Regions from separate parts of the Oerskovia jenensis genome, predicted to be linked through region 2. Evidence: predicted binding sites of a transcription regulator. Region 2 holds the regulator's gene; the other holds the start of a gene.
What was found. The regulator Rex, encoded in region 2, represses fermentation and respiration genes when NADH is low (regulators of the CRP and FNR family bind a similar motif). The targets are predictions, from matches to a motif close to CTTGTGAANNNNTTCACAAG.

Region 1: the regulator Rex is predicted to act here: its motif matches at 1,306-1,325, upstream of pflB (formate C-acetyltransferase).

What each region holds. Positions count from the first base shown of each region.
Region 1 is NZ_JAFBBO010000001.1:125,539-134,458, forward strand. Features, by position in the region: gene JOD49_RS00550 (carboxylate-amine ligase) at 1-907, opposite strand, end outside; gene pflB (formate C-acetyltransferase) at 1,580-3,862, shown strand; gene pflA (pyruvate formate-lyase-activating protein) at 3,884-4,894, shown strand; gene JOD49_RS00565 (alpha/beta hydrolase) at 4,956-5,933, opposite strand; gene JOD49_RS00570 (RidA family protein) at 6,046-6,489, shown strand; gene JOD49_RS00575 (PIG-L deacetylase family protein) at 6,575-7,324, shown strand; gene JOD49_RS00580 (MFS transporter) at 7,450-8,920, shown strand, end outside.
Region 2 is NZ_JAFBBO010000001.1:1,511,312-1,520,231, reverse strand. Features, by position in the region: gene JOD49_RS06815 (30S ribosomal protein bS22) at 110-208, shown strand; gene JOD49_RS06810 (HAD family hydrolase) at 410-1,219, opposite strand; gene JOD49_RS06805 (glutaredoxin family protein) at 1,326-1,661, shown strand; gene JOD49_RS06800 (redox-sensing transcriptional repressor Rex) at 1,759-2,460, shown strand; gene JOD49_RS06795 (YceI family protein) at 2,659-3,210, opposite strand; gene JOD49_RS06790 (MarR family winged helix-turn-helix transcriptional regulator) at 3,402-3,911, shown strand; gene JOD49_RS06785 (histidine phosphatase family protein) at 4,003-4,692, shown strand; gene JOD49_RS06780 (TlpA family protein disulfide reductase) at 4,745-5,362, shown strand; gene JOD49_RS06775 (cytochrome c biogenesis CcdA family protein) at 5,366-6,190, shown strand; gene resB (cytochrome c biogenesis protein ResB) at 6,190-8,073, shown strand; gene ccsB (c-type cytochrome biogenesis protein CcsB) at 8,070-8,920, shown strand, end outside.

The DNA.
Region 1 (8,920 bases), 1.4 Mb from region 2:
CCGAGATCCCGGAGCGCCCGGCCCGCCAGGACGCGGTGCGCAGGAGCTCGGGGTGCAGCATGGGCGCGGCGACGCCCGCGTCGGCCTCGCGTGCCGCGGTCTCGACGAGGCCGCGGGCCAGGGCCGCGAGCAGGGTCGCGGTGTCGGCGTCGAGGCACACGTCCGCGACGCGGATCTCGACGGTCGGGTAGGACGCCGAGAGCCGGGCGTCGAAGTAGATCATCGCGGTGTCGAGGATCGTGCCCGTGGCGACGAGCGCGTCGACCGTGGCGTGGTACGCCTCGGGCGTGCCGAACGAGGGGGCGGGGCCCGCCGTCGGCCACCGTGACCACACCTGGGACCGGAAGCTCGCGTACCCGCTGTCCTCGCCCTGCCAGTACGGCGAGTTGGCGCTCAGCGCGAGCAGCGGGGCGAGCCAGGGGCCGATGCGGTCGAGGACCGCGACCCCCTCGGCGTCCGAGGAGACCGCGACGTGCACGTGGCAGCCGCCCGTGAGCTGTTCGCGTGCCGTGAGCCCGAACGCCGCGCGTGCCGCGAGGTAGCGGAGCCTGCCGACCGTGGTGGGCGAGACGGGCACGGGGGACGTGCCGAGCGCGACGATGCGCGCGTCGCGCTGCTCGGCGGCCTTGTTGGCCCGCGCACGCCCGTCGCGGATCTCCTGGGCGAGCTCCGACAGGTCTGCGCAGGGGTGGGTGCCGGTCTCGAGCTGTTCTTCCATCAGCTCGAGCTCGAGGTCGCCGCCGGGCGTGCCGTCGGGGGCGTCCGGGCGTGAGCCGCCCGACGCGCCGAGCCCTCCTTCGGTGACCTCGGTGGTGCTGGACGACTCGATGACCTCGGTCGCGACGGCGGTGGGGATGCCGTCGGGCCCGACGAGGAGGAACTCCTCCTCGACTCCCATGGTTCGCATCGAGGCAGTCTCACACGCACGGGGGGCTCTTCGCACGCAGGGGGACGCGTCGTGCCCCTGGGTGGTCGCCGGGTCCGCCCGGGTCTCGCGGCGCTGCGCAGCCTCGGGGGTGGCGACCGGTGGGGCGGTCGGCCCGTGCATAGGGACGTCGAGGCGTGTCGGACAACTCGCCTGGAGATGCCGCTCGTCGCGGACCGGGCCCGGTGCCGGGTGGCGACGGGCGGCATCTCGACGTGCTCCTCGGCCCCCGACCGCGCGTCGCCGCGCGTGGGTGCGAACGTGCACGGGCGACCGTAGGGTGAGGCTTTTCGGTAGATCCGAGAAATGTGCGGGTCGAGGGGCGTTCCGCAAGGGACCTTGGTCCCGAACGAAGGGTCGAAGGACTCTCTTGAAAAGGTCATGTGAAGACCGTCACAAGGTGGAATGAACTCCCTTAGATGCATGTTCTAGGTCGTAGAAGGGTTGGAAATCCGCCGTTCTCTCGGCGTCGGACCTCGATTCGACGCCACGACCTGTGAGCCAGGTGACAGCGTCTTTGCCACGCCGACACCCTTCGCAGGTCGTAGCCTGAAAGGGCGAAGGAGAACGGCAGGACGGCACGGATTTCCCGCGTCGACCAAGGTCTTACCCCCGCCGCGCAGGCTGCGCGGCGTGGACGTCGAGGAGAGTGATATGACCAGCATTTCCGAGGCTCGCAGCACCACTGGCGGCCAGGACGACGCGACCGTCCCCGCTTGGGCCGGCTTCACCGCAGGTCCCTGGCAGGACACGGTCGACGTGCGTGACTTCATCCAGCGCAACTACACCCCGTACGAGGGTGACGACTCCTTCCTCGCCGGACCCACCGAGCGCACGACCGGCGTCTGGGCCAAGCTCTCCGAGATGTTCCCCGTCGAGCGCGAGAAGGGGATCTACGACGTCGACCCGCACACGCCCGCCGGCATCACGGCCCACGCGCCCGGGTACATCGACAAGGACGCCGAGGTCATCGTCGGACTCCAGACCGACGCCCCGCTCAAGCGCGCGATCATGCCGAACGGCGGATGGCGCATGGTCGAGGGCGCGCTCGAGACCTACGGCTACCCGGTCGACCAGGAGCTCAAGAAGGTCTTCAGCGAGTACCGCAAGACCCACAACCAGGGCGTGTTCGACATCTACCCGCCCAACGTCCGCGCCGCGCGCAGCTCGCACATCATCACGGGCCTGCCCGACGCCTACGGCCGCGGCCGCATCATCGGTGACTACCGCCGCGTCGCCCTCTACGGCGTCGACCAGCTCGTCGCCGCCAAGAAGCTCGACAAGCTGGACCTCGACACCCAGCCGTTCAGCGAGAAGATCGTGCGCGAGCGCGAGGAGCACGCGGAGCAGATCCGCGCGCTCGGCGAGCTCAAGGCGATGGCTGCCTCGTACGGCTACGACATCTCGGGCCCGGCCACCAACGCCCGCGAGGCCGTCCAGTGGCTCTACTTCGGCTACCTCGCCGCGGTCAAGGAGCAGAACGGCGCCGCGATGTCGCTGGGCCGCACCTCGACCTTCCTCGACGTGTACCTCGAGCGCGACCTGGCGAACGGGGTCATCACCGAGGAGCAGGCGCAGGAGATCATCGACGACTTCGTCATCAAGCTGCGTATCGTGCGCTTCCTGCGCACCCCGGAGTACGACTCCCTGTTCTCGGGCGACCCGACGTGGGTCACCGAGACCATCGGCGGCATGGGCGACGACGGTCGGCCGCTCGTCACCAAGAACTCGTTCCGCTTCCTGCAGACGCTCTACAACCTGGGCCCGGCTCCCGAGCCCAACATGACCGTCTTCTGGAGCCCGCGCCTGCCCCAGGGCTTCAAGGACTTCTGCGCCAAGGTCTCGATCGACACCTCGGCCGTCCAGTACGAGTCGGACGAGCAGATCCGTCCCGCCTGGGGCGACGACGCCGCGATCGCCTGCTGCGTCTCGCCCATGGCGGTCGGCAAGCAGATGCAGTTCTTCGGGGCCCGCGTGAACCTGGCCAAGACGCTCCTGTACGCGATCAACGGCGGCAAGGACGAGGTCACGGGCAAGCAGGTCTCTCCGGTCGTGGCCCCCGTGCCCGAGGGGCAGCCCCTCGACTACGACGACGTCCGCGCCCGCTTCGACAAGACCATGGACTGGCTCGCCGAGACCTACGTCGAGGCGCTCAACTGCATCCACTGGTCGCACGACAAGTACGCGTACGAGCGTCTCGAGATGGCCCTCCACGACAAGGAGGTCCTGCGGACCATGGCCTGCGGCATCGCGGGTCTCGCGGTCGCGGCGGACTCCCTGTCGGCCATCAAGTACGCGACGGTCATGCCCGTGTTCGACGAGCGCGGCATCGTGGTCGACTACCGGACCGAGGGCGAGTACCCCGCGTTCGGCAACGACGACGACCGTGTCGACTCGATCGCGGTCGAGCTCGTCGAGTCGTTCATGGCGAAGATCCGCTCGCACAAGATGTACCGCGACGCGCTGCCCACGCAGTCCGTCCTGACCATCACGTCGAACGTCGTCTACGGCAAGGCCACGGGCAACACGCCCGACGGTCGCCGCGCCGGCGAGCCCTTCTCGCCGGGGGCCAACCCGATGAACGGCCGCGACACGCACGGCATGCTCGCCTCGGCCCTGTCGGTCGCGAAGCTGCCGTACAACGAGGCGCAGGACGGCATCTCGCTGACCAACACGGTCGTGCCGAGCGGCCTCGGCCGTACCCGGGACGAGCAGGTCGCGAACCTCGCGGGTCTGCTCGACGCGTCGGTCGGTGGCGACGGCTACCACATGAACGTCAACGTGCTGGTGAAGGAGACCCTCGAGGACGCCATGGAGCACCCCGAGAACTACCCTCAGCTCACCATCCGCGTCTCCGGGTACGCCGTGAACTTCGTGCGGCTCACCCGCGAGCAGCAGCTCGACGTCCTCTCGCGGACCTTCCACGGCGCTCTCTGAGCGCAGATCGGCGGAACCATCATGACGACTCTCTCGACGCCCGCAGCAGGCCAGGTGCCCGCGCGTGCCGCCGCCCGCTACGGGGTCGACGGGGTCGCCTCGGCTCCGCTGCCGTGGCGGACCTCCGGTGACGGCCTGGGTCACGACAGCGACCTGGACGCACCGGAGGCCCCCCGCCGCCGGACGGGGGCCGGGGTCTCCGGCCTCACGACGGCCGAGGACCTCGACCGGCACGACAAGCTCGCGATGATGCGTTCGGGCGAGCTCGGCTCGGTCCACTCGTGGGAGCTCGTGACCGCGGTGGACGGGCCGGGCACGCGCCTGACCGTGTTCCTCAACGGGTGCCCGCTGCGGTGCCTGTACTGCCACAACCCCGACACGCTGCAGATGAAGGACGGCGAGCCGGTCACGGCCGACGAGCTGCTGGCCAGGGTCAAGCGGTACCTGCCGGTCTTCCGCGCCACCAAGGGCGGTCTGACGCTCTCGGGCGGCGAGGTGCTCATGCAGCCCGCGTTCGCCGCGCGCATCCTGGCGGGCGCCAAGGAGATGGGCGTGCACACCACGCTCGACACCTCGGGCTTCCTCGGGGCGAACCTGAGCGACGAGATGCTGGCGAACACCGACCTGGTGCTGCTCGACGTCAAGTCGGGCGACCCCGCGACGTACGAGAAGGTCACGGGCCGTGCGCTCGAGCCCACCCTGAGGTTCGGGCGACGGCTCGCCGAGTCGGGCCTGCCCGGCGGGGTCACGGCCGAGCACCCGGTCGAGGTCTGGATCCGGTACGTGCTGGTCCCGGGACTGACGGACCAGGCCGAGCACGTCGACGTCGTCGCGGACTACGCGGCCTCGCTCAACGAGATCCGGCCCGGCACGGTCACGCGAGTCGAGGTCCTGCCCTTCCATCAGATGGGCCGGGACAAGTGGGAGACGCTCGGGCGCGAGTACGAGCTCACCGACACCCCCGCGCCCGACGTCGAGCTGGTCGACCGTGTGCGCGACCAGTTCCGGGCGAAGGGCCTGACGGTCTACTGACCTGACCGACCCCTGAGCGACGAGCCGCGGCCCCTGGATCCTCCGATCCGGGGGCCGCTGCTCATTCCCCGGTGAGTACGGCGGCCAGCCACGGGCCCAGCACCGGCAGCACCGCGTCCGGCTGCATGGCCCGGGTGTGGTCGAGCCCGTCGAGCAGGCGCACGTCCCAGCCCGCGGCACGGAGCTCGTCGGCGTGTGCGGCCAGGGCGCCACCGATGCTCACGTGCACCCCGCCCCACTTCTCGCCGTACTCGATCTCGTCGGCGGTCCCGGCGAACGCGAGGCGCGGGCAGGTCACCTCGGTCAGCGCAGCCTGGTCGTCGAAATCGTCGAGCGCCTCGTACAGCGTCACGAACTGGCGCGTCTGGTCCTCGCCGAGCGTCATGTCGAACGCGTCCCAGTCGAAGTCCTCGGGGTCCCCGGCCGCGCCCGTCTCCTCGGGTGCGGCGTCCGTCGCCGGAGCGAGCTCCTCCCGCCCGACGACGTCGCTCGCCTCGCGCTGCGCCGTCGGGCCGTCCGTGGGCTCGCCAGGCGCCGCGGGGGCTGCGGCCGTCATGGCGTGCGTCGCGCGCGTGACCGCGAGCATGCCCGCGTACGGGCCGCCCCGCGGCGGGAAGCCACCCATGACGAGAGCGCTCAGGCGCGGAGTGCGCAGCGCGAGCTGGAGGCCGCTCAGGGCGAGCCACGAGTAGCCGTAGTACGCGAAAGTCTCGGCCCCCGCGGCGTCGGCGATCGCGAGCAGGTCGGCCGCGACGTTCTCCGGGGTCAGCGAGCCCGGTGCCGGGTGAGCCATGCGGTGGCCCTCGTAGTCGGCCGCGACCACGCGGAACGTGGGGGAGAGGGCGTCGACCAAGGTCCGGCCGAGGGCGGGATCGACGCCCCACGTCCGGAGCTCGTCGGCCTGCGGCCCCGTCGCGGGGACCGGGTTGACCGGAAGCACGACGGCGGGGCCCGTCCCCGTGACCTCGACGAGGAGGGTGCTCCCGTCGTGAAGGATCGCGGTGGCGTGGTGCGTGACCGGAGAACCGTTCGACGTCATGAGGGCCACGCTATCGCGCGCCCCCGGGCCCGCGCCGAGCCCGAAATGCCTGGATCCCCGTGCCCGGATGACGGAGGATCGGGGGACACCCCATCGACCCCGAGGAGAACCCGTGCCTTCTGCCCCCGCTGCACCGTCGACCACCGATCCGTCGGCCCCCGTCGCACGGCTCGTGCGCAGCCCTCGCCTGTCCGACGTCGCCGAGTACGCCTACGCGACCGTCGTCCCTTCCGGCGCCCGTCTCGTCTACGCCGCAGGCGCGTGCCCGCTCGACGCCGACGGGGCGACCGTGGGCGTCGGGGACGTGCGCGCCCAGGCCGCGCAGACCATGGCGAACCTGCGGGTCTCGCTCGAGGACGCGGGCGCGACCTTCGCGGACCTCGTCAAGACGACCGTCTACGTCGCCTCGACGTCGCAGGACGACCTCGTCGCCGCGTGGGAGGTCGTGCGCGACGCGCTGGCCCCGCACGACCCGCCGAGCACGCTGCTCGGCGTCGCCGCGCTCGGCTACGACGACCAGCTCGTCGAGGTCGAGGCGGTCGCGGCGATCCGCTGACGGCAGGGCGCTGAACCCGAGGTTGGTCTGACCGACCTCGGGTTCGGCAGCCCAGCCAGGACGCTGCTGGCATACCGTGGGAGGCATGGACCTCCCACCTCAGGCACCCCTGACCCCGCTGACCGAGGACTGGACCCGGGCGCTCGCGGTCGTAGCCCACCCGGACGACATGGAGTTCGGCGCAGCCGCCGCCGTCGCGCGCTGGACAGGGCAGGGCAAGACCGTGGTCTACGCCATGGTCACGAGCGGCGAGGCCGGGATCGACGGCCTCGCGCCCGACGAGGCGCGCCGCGTCCGCGAGGCCGAGCAGGTCGCGTCGGCCGCGATCGTGGGCGTCGACGAGGTCGAGTTCCTGGGCCTGCCCGACGGCGTGCTCGAGTACGGCCTGCCGCTGCGGGCCGCCATCGCGGCAGCCGTGCGACGACATCGCCCGGAGGTCGTCATCACGGGCAACTACCGCGAGACCTTCCCCGGCGGGATGCTCAACCAGGCCGACCACATCGCCACGGGCCGCGCCGTCGTGGACGCGGTACGTGACGCCGGGAACCGCTGGGTCTTCCGCGACCAGGTCGAGGCCGGCCTGGAGCCGTGGGGAGGCGTACGGCAGGTCTGGGTCGCGGGCTCTCCCGACGCGGCCCACGGCGTCGACGTGACCGCCACGTTCGACGCAGGCGTGGCCTCGCTCGAGGCGCACGCCGCGTACATCGCCGGCCTCGGGTGGGAGCACTTCGCCCCCGCGGAGTTCCTCGCGACCATGAGCCGGGCGGGCGGGGCCCGCATGGGTGTCGAGCACGCCACGGCGTTCGAGGTGCTCAGGATGGGCTGGGAGGACTAGCGCCGCGAGGCGCCCCTGGGACGCTCCGGCGACGGCGCACGGTTTCGACAGGAGCGCCGCGGCCATCTGCCCTACCGTGTGTCAGGGGTACCCACCCCCGAGCCCGTCACGGGAAGGGCAGTGCGATGAGCGACGCTGCGCAGGTCGATGGACAGGTCGGAGCCAAGGCGGGCGGGGTCCTCGCGGCCACGTGCATCTCCACGCTGGTGGTGAACGCGAACACGTCGGCGGTCAGCATCCTGCTCCCGGCGATCTCCGAGGACACCGGGACGTCCGTGACCACGCTGCAGTGGGCCGTGACGGGCTACTCGCTCGTCGGGGCGGCGGTCATCGTCACCTCGGGCTCGTTGGGGGACGTCTTCGGACGGCGGCGGGTCTTCCAGCTTGGGCTGCTGCTCTTCGTGCTGTCCTGCGTGATGATCGCGCTCGCCGACTCCGGGGGAATGGTCATCGCAGGACGTGTGATCCAGGGCGCGGCAGGGGCGACCATCCTCGCGTGCGGGCTCAGTCTGCTCTCGGTCGCGAACGCGGGCGACGCCCAGCTCCGGGCCGTCTCGCTGTGGGGCGCGGCGGCCGCCGTGGGGGCCGCGGCCGGTCCGTTGGTCGGCGGCGTGCTCGTCGACGTCACGGGGTGGCAGGGGCTGTTCTGGATCGACGCCGTGATCGCGGTGCTGTGCATGGTCCTGACGGCGCTGACGGTCGCCGAGTCGAGGGACCCGGACCGGCCCCGGACGATCGACTACGCGGGCACCGTGCTCATCGCGCTGACGCTGACCCCGCTCATCCTGGGCGTGACCAAGAGCGGCGACTGGGGCTGGGTCTCCGTGGCCACCCTGGGGTGCTTCGCGATCTCGGCCGCCGCTGCCGTCGCGTTCGTCGTCGTCGAGGGACGGGTGGCCGTCCCGCTCGTGGACCTCGCCCTGCTGCGCAACCGCGTCCTCGTGGGCTCGACCGTCGCGATCCTCATCGGAGCGGGCACGATCAACGGCCTGATGTACCTCCTGAGCCTGTACTTCCAGGACCCTGCCACCCTGGGCTTCAGCCCGCTCCAGGCGGGGCTCGCGACGCTCCCCGCGACCGTGGGGCTCGTGGTGATCGCCCCGCTCGTGCCACGGCTCGCGGCGAAGATCGGTGGCCGGCAGACGATCGGGCTCGGGTTCGCCCTGACCACGGCCGGCTTCGTGATCGTGGGCCTCGTGAACGAGGCCTGGGTGTACACCGCGTTCCTGCTGCCGCTGGTCGCGATCGCGGTCGGCATGGGCCTGTCGAACGGCCCGGCGTCCGCGGCGGCCACGGCCGCGGTGCCCGAGAACCAGGTCGGAGGCGCCTCGGGGATCTCCAACATGGCCCGGTACGTCGGCGCTGCGGTCGCGACGGCGCTGGCAGCCACCATCTACGGCAACGTGATCGCCCAACGGACCGCCGCAGGGGCCGCGCAGAGCGAGGCCCTGGCCTCGGGGCTTGCGGCCGCCGCGTGGATGATGGCGATCTTCAGCTTCCTGGGCGTGCTCATGGCGGTCGTGATCGGTCGTCACCGTGCGGCGAAGGGGACGCTCGACGACGCCGCCGCGGCGGCCGCGGCCGTGTCGTTCACGC
Region 2 (8,920 bases):
TAGTCTAGGAGACGGACTTTTTCTCGTGTTGGTCGGTTCCCGATCAGCCGTGGACCACCATTGATCGGGGCGATCCCGATCGCACACCGATCCAGCATTGTGAGGACCCATGGGCTCCGTCATCAAGAAGCGCCGCAAGCGTATGGCCAAGAAGAAGCACCGCAAGCTGCTTCGCAAGACGCGCCACCAGCGTCGCAACAAGAAGTAGCAGCGCTGCGCGGTCACCGCGCAGGCTGTCGCGAGAGCCCGGTACCCCCAGGGGTGCCGGGCTCTTCGCATGCTCGCACCACCCTCGTCGGGCGGCGTGCTCGCCGAGCCGACGCCCGGGCCGGCGTCGCGGGACGGCCCGCGGCGCACGCCCGCCGGGGGTGGGCCGCCGCCAGGTGGCCGCGGCTCACGGCGGGTGGCGTCAGAGGCCCGCGCGGCCCTTGATCGAGCGGCGGATCGAACGCAGCACGAGCCCCAGGACCCACGCGGCACCGGCCCAGCTCGCGGTCTTGAGCCCTCGGCCGGCGACGCGGCGGCGCCTGCCGCGGAACTCGCGGATGGGCCAGCCCACGTCCTTGGCGTGCCGACGCAGCCGCGTGTCGGGGTTGATCGCGCACGGGTGACCCACGGCCTGCATCATGGTCACGTCGTTGAGCGAGTCGCCGTACGCGTAGGAGGCCGACAGGTCGATCCCGTGGAGCTCGGCGAGCTCGCGCACCCCCGCTGCCTTGGCCCGCCCGTGCATCATGTCGCCCACGAGCCGTCCGGTGTAGAGACCCTCCTCGTGCTCGGCGACCGTGCCGAGCGCGCCGGTCGCCCCGAGGCGGCGGGCGATGAGCTGCCCGATCTCGAGGGGGGTCGCGGACACGAGCCACACCTGGTGGCCTGCGGCGATGTGCTCGTCGAGGAGCTTCTGGGTGCCGGGGAAGATCCGCAGCGACAGGACCTGGTCGTAGACCTCCTCGCCGATCGCGACGACCTCGGCGACCGAGCGGCCCGCGACGAGGTCCAGGGCCCGGCTGCGCACCTGGTCGATCTGCCGCTTGTTCTCCCCGAGGAGGAGGTAGCGGGCCTGGTGGAGGGCGAACGTCACGAGGTCCGGCGTGGAGAAGAACCCCCGCTGGTACAGCGCACGGGCCAGATGGAACGAGCTGGCGCCGCGGATGATGGTGTTGTCGACGTCGAAGAAGGCTGCCGTGGGATGGGTGGACCCAGGAGCAGACGTCGGCATGACGTCCACTCTATCGGCGCCCGCAGCCGCCCGCCGACGGCGCTCGCCAGGTGCCGCTGCCGGACGGTCGGCGGGAGGGGGTGTCCGAGATGCGTAGGCTGGGGTCGTGAGCCCCGCAGATCCCTCCGCAGGACAGGTTCCTGAGCCCGCCGTCGGACGTGACGCAGACCAGGCCACGAGTGCGCCCGCGCGTGTCGTGCTCTACGGTCGCGTCGGGTGCCACCTGTGCGAGGCGGCTCGCGAGGTCGTGGGCGCCGTGTGCGCCGACCAGGGTGTGCGCTGGACCGAGGTCGACGTCGACTCCGACCCGTCCGGCGCGCTCGCGGCACAGTACGGTGACTACGTCCCGGTCGTGACCGTGGACGGCGTCCAGCAAGGGTTCTGGCAGGTCGACGGAGCGAGGCTGGCCCGGGCGCTCTCGCGGGGGCGCGCCACTGGCTGACGTTCCGCCGCGGGCGCCGAGCCTGGGATGATCCGAGACAGCAGGACAGCGAGATCGTCAACGATGACGACGACATGACGAAGCATGGGTGGTTCGGGTGGCAGAGACCCTGGGTGATACCGGCATTCCTGGCGCGACCGTGGCGCGGCTCCCCGCGTACCTGCGTGCGCTGCGCGACCTCGAGGGGCGGGGCGTCGAGACGACGTCGTCGACCGAGCTCGCGGAGCTCGCGGGCGTAGGGTCCGCGCAGCTGCGCAAGGACCTGTCCTTCCTGGGCTCCTACGGCACGCGAGGGGTGGGATACGTCGTCGACTCGCTCGCGACCTACATCACGTCCGCGCTGGGCGTCGAGGACGAGCACCGGATCGCGATCGTCGGCATCGGTTCCCTGGGGCACGCTCTCGCGAACTACTCGGGCTACGGCACGCGCGGGTTCGAGGTCGCGGCGCTGCTGGACGCCTCGCCGCACGTCGTGGGCACCGAGGCCGCGGGACTCGTGATCGAGCACGTCGACGCGCTCGAAGAGGTGTTCGCGCGCGAGAACGTCACGATCGTCGTCCTGGCGACCCCGGCGCACGTCGCGCAGGACGTCGCGGAGCGGGTCGTGGCCGCGGGGGTGCGGGAGATCCTGAACTTCGCGCCGCGTGCGCTCCAGCTTCCCGAGGACGTGATCGTGCGGTCGGTCGACGTCGGGAGCGAGCTGCAGATCCTGGCGTTCCACGCGCAGGCCAGGGCGCTCGCGAACCGGGGCGCCGACGGGGCGGGGCACGACCCCGGCGTCGAGGGCACCGGCGCCTAGGGCGGCTGCACGGGCCGTGACCGCACGGCCTCGGTGCGGGGCGCCGTCGGGCCGGCAGGACGCGCGCGAGCAGGCCCGAGCGGAGTCCGGGAGCGCTGCGGACGTCTGGACGGCACAGGAGCCGGCGACCCGTCACGGGTCGCCGGCTCCTGGCGTACCGGCCGCGTCAGGACGCGGGGCCGGTCGGGGGCGAGAGGCTCAGGCCTGCTTGATGGCCGAGAGGTCGAGCGCGATCTTGATCTTGTCGCCGACGAGCACGCCACCGGCCTCGAGGGCCACGTTCCAGGTCAGGCCGAACTCCTTGCGGGAGATCTCGGTCTCGGCCTCGAACCCGGCGCGCGAGTTGCCGTAGGCGTCGACGGCCGTGCCCGTGAACTCGGTCTCGAGCTTGACGGGCTTGGTCACGCCGTTGATGGTCAGGTCGCCCGCGATGACGAAGTCGTCGTCGTCGGCCTCGACCGCGGTCGAGACGAAGTTCCAGGTGGGGTTCTTCTCGGCGTCCCAGAAGTCGGCCGACTGGAGGTGGCCGTCGCGCCCCGCGTCGCCGGTGTTGACGGACTTGGCGTCGATCGCGGCGACGACGTTGGACGACTCGACGTCGTCACCGATGTTCAGCGTGCCCTCGGCGATCGCGAGCGAGCCGCGGACCTTGGAGATGCCTGCGTGGCGGACCGTGAAGGTCGCCTGCGAGTGCGAGGGGTCGATCGCGTAGGTGCCTGCGGTCAGTCCGGCGGGGAGGTTCGTGGCCATGGATGTCTCCTGAAGGGTCGAGTTGCGTTGCGTCAGGCGCGCCGTCGACGTGCCATTAGTTGAAGATTCAACTTCATACGAACGCATCAACGCAAGCCCCCGTCCCTCTATTCCCTGTCGAGCGGACGTGTTCCCGGATGGGAGACTGAGGCGTTGTTCGGACGGTGGGGGCGTGAGCGATGAAGGCGGAGATGACGGTTCAGCAGGACAGGCGCACGGTCGCGCCGCAGGACGCACCCTGGCTCGACGAGGCGCAGCAGCACTCGTGGCGCCAGTACCTCGACGGAACGGCCCGGTTCGTCGAGTCCCTGAGCAGGGACCACGAGGAGCACTCGGCGCTCACGCTCGGCGAGTACGAGCTGCTCGTGCGGCTCTCCGAGGCCGACGACCACACCATGCGCATGTCGGCCCTCGCCGACGGGCTCGCGCGGTCCCGGTCCCGCGTGACGCACACCGTCCATCGCATGGAGGCGCGGGGCCTCGTCCGGCGCTCCGCGAGCGAGACCGACCGTCGCGGTGTGAACTGCGTCATGACCGACGCGGGCTACGCCGAGCTCGTCGCCTCCGCCCCCGCGCACGTGCGGGCGGTGCGCCGCTTCATGGTCGACGTCCTGACCCCCGAGCAGTTCCGCAACCTCGGCGAGGCCATGGCCGCGATCGCCGAGGCCTGCCGCCTCGCGGACGAGGCGTCACCGCAGTAGTGGCTCCCGAGGGCCCGGGGCGGACACGCTGTGTCCGGGAGCACGCCGTCCGCGTGCACCGCGCGGGCAGAACTTTGGGACACTGGACCCCATGGTCGCAACCACGGTCCACCTCATGCGTCACGGTGAAGTCTTCAACCCGGACGGCATCCTCTACGGTCGAATCCCCGGCTACCACCTCTCGGAGCTCGGGCACACCATGGCGCGTCGCGTCGCGGGGCACCTGGCGGGCAAGCCCGCCGAGGGGGCGCCTGCGCTGCCCGACGACGTCGCTCCCGAGCCCTTCGACGTCGCCCTGGTCATCGCCTCCCCGCTCCAGCGGGCGCAGGAGACCGCGACCCCCGTTGCCGAGGCCTTCGGGCTGCCGCTCGGGACGGACGAGCGTCTCATCGAGGCGGGCAACCACTTCGAGGGGATGAAGTTCGGCGTGGGCGACGGCTCGCTGCGCCACCCGGGCCACTGGCCCTACCTCTGGAACCCCATGCGCCCCTCGTGGGGCGAGCCCTACAAGCAGCAGGTCGCGCGCATGCACGCCGCGATCCACGACGCCCGGGCCCAGGCCGAGGGGCGCGAGGTCGTGCTGGTGAGCCACCAGCTCCCCATCTGGATCTCCCGTCTGGCCTTCGAGGGCAAGCGCCTGTGGCACGACCCGCGCAACCGGCAGTGCTCGCTCGCGTCGCTCACGTCGCTGCGCTTCGACGGCGACCGCCTCGTGGGCATCCACTACACCGAGCCGGTCGCCGACCTGCTGCCCGGGGCCGCGAAGGTCTCGGGCGCGTGAGACACCAGCCGCTTCTCAGGTTGTGCACAGGCAGGTGGGAGACAGTGCTGCCATGATCCGCCCCTCCCGTGCCCGGCATGGTCGCGCCCGCGCGACCTCCGGGATCGTCGCCCTCGTCTCGATCGGCCTGGTCCTGTCCGCCTGCTCCCAGGAGTCGGGGGCCACGAGCCCCGACGACGTCGTGGGCCAGGGCTACGTCTCGGGCGACGGCTCGGTCAAGACGTGGGACGTCTCCGACCGGGACGAGCCCGTGGTCCTGACCGGCACGGACTTCGAGGGCGGCGCGGTCGACACCTCGCAGTGGCTGGGCGACGTCGTCGTCATCAACACCTGGTACGCGGCGTGCGCCCCGTGCCGGGCCGAGGCGCCGGACCTGGTCGCGCTCGCGAACGACCGCGGACCCGAGGGCGTGCACCTGCTCGGCATCAACAGCACCGACGACGCCGGGGCCGCGCTCGCGTTCGAGCGCACGTTCGAGGTGCCCTACCCCTCGATCGAGGACACGCGCGGCGAGGCCATCGCGGCGCTCGAGGGCTCCGTCCCGCTCCAGGCGGTGCCGACGACCGTCGTGCTCGACCGTGAGGGCCGGGTCGCCGCGCGCGTCATCGGGCGCGCCGAGGGCTCGACGCTCGGCGCTCTCGTCGACGACCTGCTCGCAGAGAGCGCCTGAGACATGGGCCCCCTCTCGTTCGCCGCGGACGTCGGCAGCACGTTCGCCACGACCGCGTTCTCCGGCTCGATGCTGCTCGCCGTGCCGGTCGCGATCCTCGCGGGACTCGTGTCGTTCGCCTCGCCCTGCGTCCTGCCCCTCGTGCCAGGCTACGTCGGCTACGTGAGCGGGCTCGCGGCGACCAACGCAGGGACGGTCGGCACCCGTGCGGGTGGCGGAGGCACCGCCCTGAAGACGGCCCGGACCACCGGGCGCTGGCGCGTCGTGACCGGGGTGGGCCTGTTCGTCGCGGGCTTCACGCTCGTGTTCGTGCTGCTCATGGTCGCCGCGGGCGCCATCGGGGTCCACGTCAAGGAGTGGGAGGACGTCATCACGCGCGTCCTCGGGGTCGTCGTGATCCTCATGGGCTTCGCGTTCATGGGGGCCGTGCCGTTCCTCCAGCGCGACCGCCGCCTGCACCTGAGCCCCACCGCCGGACTCTGGGGCGCCCCGCTGCTCGGCATCGTGTTCGGCCTCGGCTGGGCGCCCTGCATCGGCCCGACCCTCACGGCCGTCATGGCCCTCTCGCTCGACGAGGCCACCGTGGGACGTGGAGCGATCCTCGGGATCGCCTACAGCCTGGGCCTGGGCATCCCGTTCCTGCTCATCGGGATCGGGCTCGAGCGCTCCAAGAAGGCCGTGGCCTTCCTCCGGCGCCACCGCGTCGCGATCATGCGCATCGGCGGCGGCATGCTCATCCTCATCGGCCTGGCCCTCGTGACGGGCGTCTGGGGCACCTGGACCGCGCGCCTCAGCGGGCTCATCACCGGCTTCGAGACGGTGATCTGATGAGCGACAAGGACCTGTACCGCCCCGAGGGCATCGACGACGCCTACAGCCACCCCGAGCCCGAGGCGGGCACCCCCGAGGGAGACACCGCTCCCGGGAGCGGCGCGACGCCGTCGGGCCGCACGCGGGGGGCCACCTCCCCGGACACCGACACCCTCGCCGCGGCCACCCCGGCCCCGCAGCTCCCCGCGCTCGGCCTGCGCGGCAGCCTGCGCTGGACCTGGCGCCAGGTGACGAGCATGCGCGTCGCGCTCATGCTGCTCATGCTGCTCGCCGTCGCGGCCGTCCCCGGCTCGGTGCTGCCCCAGCGGCCCCAGGACCCCGCCGCGGTCCTGACGTACCTGCAGGACAACCCCGGCACGGGGGAGTGGCTCGACCGGCTGGGCTTCTTCGACGTCTACGCCTCGGTGTGGTTCTCGGCGATCTACATCCTGCTGTTCATCTCGCTCGTGGGCTGCATCCTGCCCCGCACCGCGGCGCACCTGCGGGCCGTGCGCAACCGCCCGCCGCGCACCCCGCGCCGGTTCGACCGCTTCCCGGCCAAGGCCGGGTCCACGAGCACCGCGACGCCCGACGAGGTCGTGGACGCGGCGACGAAGCACCTGCGCGGACGACTGCGCTGGCTGCCGACGTTCCGCGTCGACGTGGGGGTCGAGCCCGCCGACCCGGCCCGCGGCCTGCCCGAGCGGCGCACGGTCGCAGCCGAGCGCGGCTACCTGCGCGAGACCGGGAACCTCGTGTTCCACCTGTCCCTGCTCGGGCTCCTCGTGGCCGTCGCCACGGGCCAGCTCCTGCACTTCCGCGGCCAGGCGATCATCACCGAGGGGCGCGGGTTCGCGAACGCGGTCGTCGACTACGACACGTTCGAGAACGGCTCGCTGTTCAGCCCCTCCTCGCTCGTCCCGTTCTCCATGACCCTCGACTCGTTCGACGCGCAGTTCGCCATGGACGACGTGGCCTACGCCCAGTCGCGCGACTTCACGGCCAGCGTCACGGTGCGCAACCCCGACGGCACCTCCGAGCAGGAGCAGATCAAGGTCAACCACCCCATCGTCGCGGGCGGCGCCAAGATCTACCTCCAGGGCAACGGCTACGCGCCCGAGATCACGATCCACGACGCCGAGGGCCAGGTCGCGTTCGCCGGCCGGGTGCCGTTCCTGCCCGAGGACACCATGTACACCTCGCGTGGCGTCGTGAAGGTCCCGGACACGTCGCCCGGGCTCGACCAGATCGGGCTGGTCGGGTACTTCCTGCCCACGGCCGAGGTCGACGAGGTGGGGGCGCGCTCCGTCTTCCCCCAGCCCATCAACCCCCTGCTCGTCCTCGAGGTCTACCGGGGGGACCTGGGGCTCGACGAGGGCCTCCCGCAGAACGTGTACCGCCTCGACACGGACACGCTCACGCCCTCGGTCGACGCCGAGGGAGAGCGGGTCCGGGTGCTCGTCGCCCCGGGCGAGACCGTCGACCTGCCCGACGGCCTGGGCACCATCACGCTCGCCGGGGGCGAGGTCCCGCGCTACGTCGCGCTCGACCTGCGTCACGACCCGGCGCTCGTCTGGATCCTCGTCTTCGCGCTCGGCGCGCTCGGCGGGCTCGCCGTCTCGCTGTTCACACCGCGTCGCCGCATCTGGATGCGCGTGTGGAGCGAGGAGGCGTCCGACGGCGCCGCGCCCGAGCGGCGTACCGTCGTGAGCGTCGCGGGACTCGCCCGCGGCGACGACGCCGGGCTCCAGGGCGAGGTCGACCGTCTGGTCGAGTCACTGCCCGGCACACCGCCCACGACCGACCCACCCGCGGAGCGCCCCGCCGCTCCGCGCACCACGTCCTCCCCCCGCTCCACCGGTCGGGCTCGCGCCGACCGACCACGAAAGGCTGACCGATGACCGTTGCCGACCTGAGCTCCGACCTGGTGTGGGCGGCAGCGACCGCCCTCACGGTCGCGTTCGTCGCGTTCGCGATCGACCTGTCCCGGCTGGGGGCCAAGGAACCGGTCCCGGCGTCGTCCGACGCGACCGCCGACGGTGACGCACCTGTCGCCGTGGCCGTGGCCACGTCCCCCAAGCCGGCCTCGCGCAAGGCCGCGGGCATCGGCATCTCGACGGGCTGGCTCGGGACCGTCCTGCTGCTCGCCGCGATCGTGACCCGTGGCATCGCGGCGGGCCGCGCACCGTGGGCCAACATGTACGAGTTCACGCTCGTCGGCGCGTTCGTCGCGATGGCCGTCTTCCTCGGCGTGAGCCTGCGCCGAGACGTCCGGTTCCTCGGCGCGTTCGTCACCGGGCTCGCGGTGCTCTTCCTCGTCGTCGCGCAGAACTCCTTCTTCCTCGCGGCGACCGGTGTCAGCCCGGCCCTGCAGTCGTACTGGCTCGTCATCCACGTCGGCGTCGCGATCATCGCCACGGGCATCTTCACGGTCGCGTTCGTGATGTCCTCGATCCAGCTCCTGCGCGACTCCCGCGAGAACGGCAACGGGTTCCTGGGCCACCCGGCCTGGCGCTGGCTCGACACGACGCCGCGGCCCGCGCAGCTCGAGGCGCTGAGCTTCCGGCTCAACGCGGTCGCGTTCGTGCTGTGGACCTTCACGATCATCGGTGGCGCGATCTGGGCCGAGCACGCCTGGGGGCGCTACTGGGGCTGGGACCCCAAGGAGGTCTGGAGCTTCGTCGTGTGGGTCGTGTACGCGGCCTACCTGCACGCCCGCACCACGCGTGGCTGGTCCGGGCGGCGCGC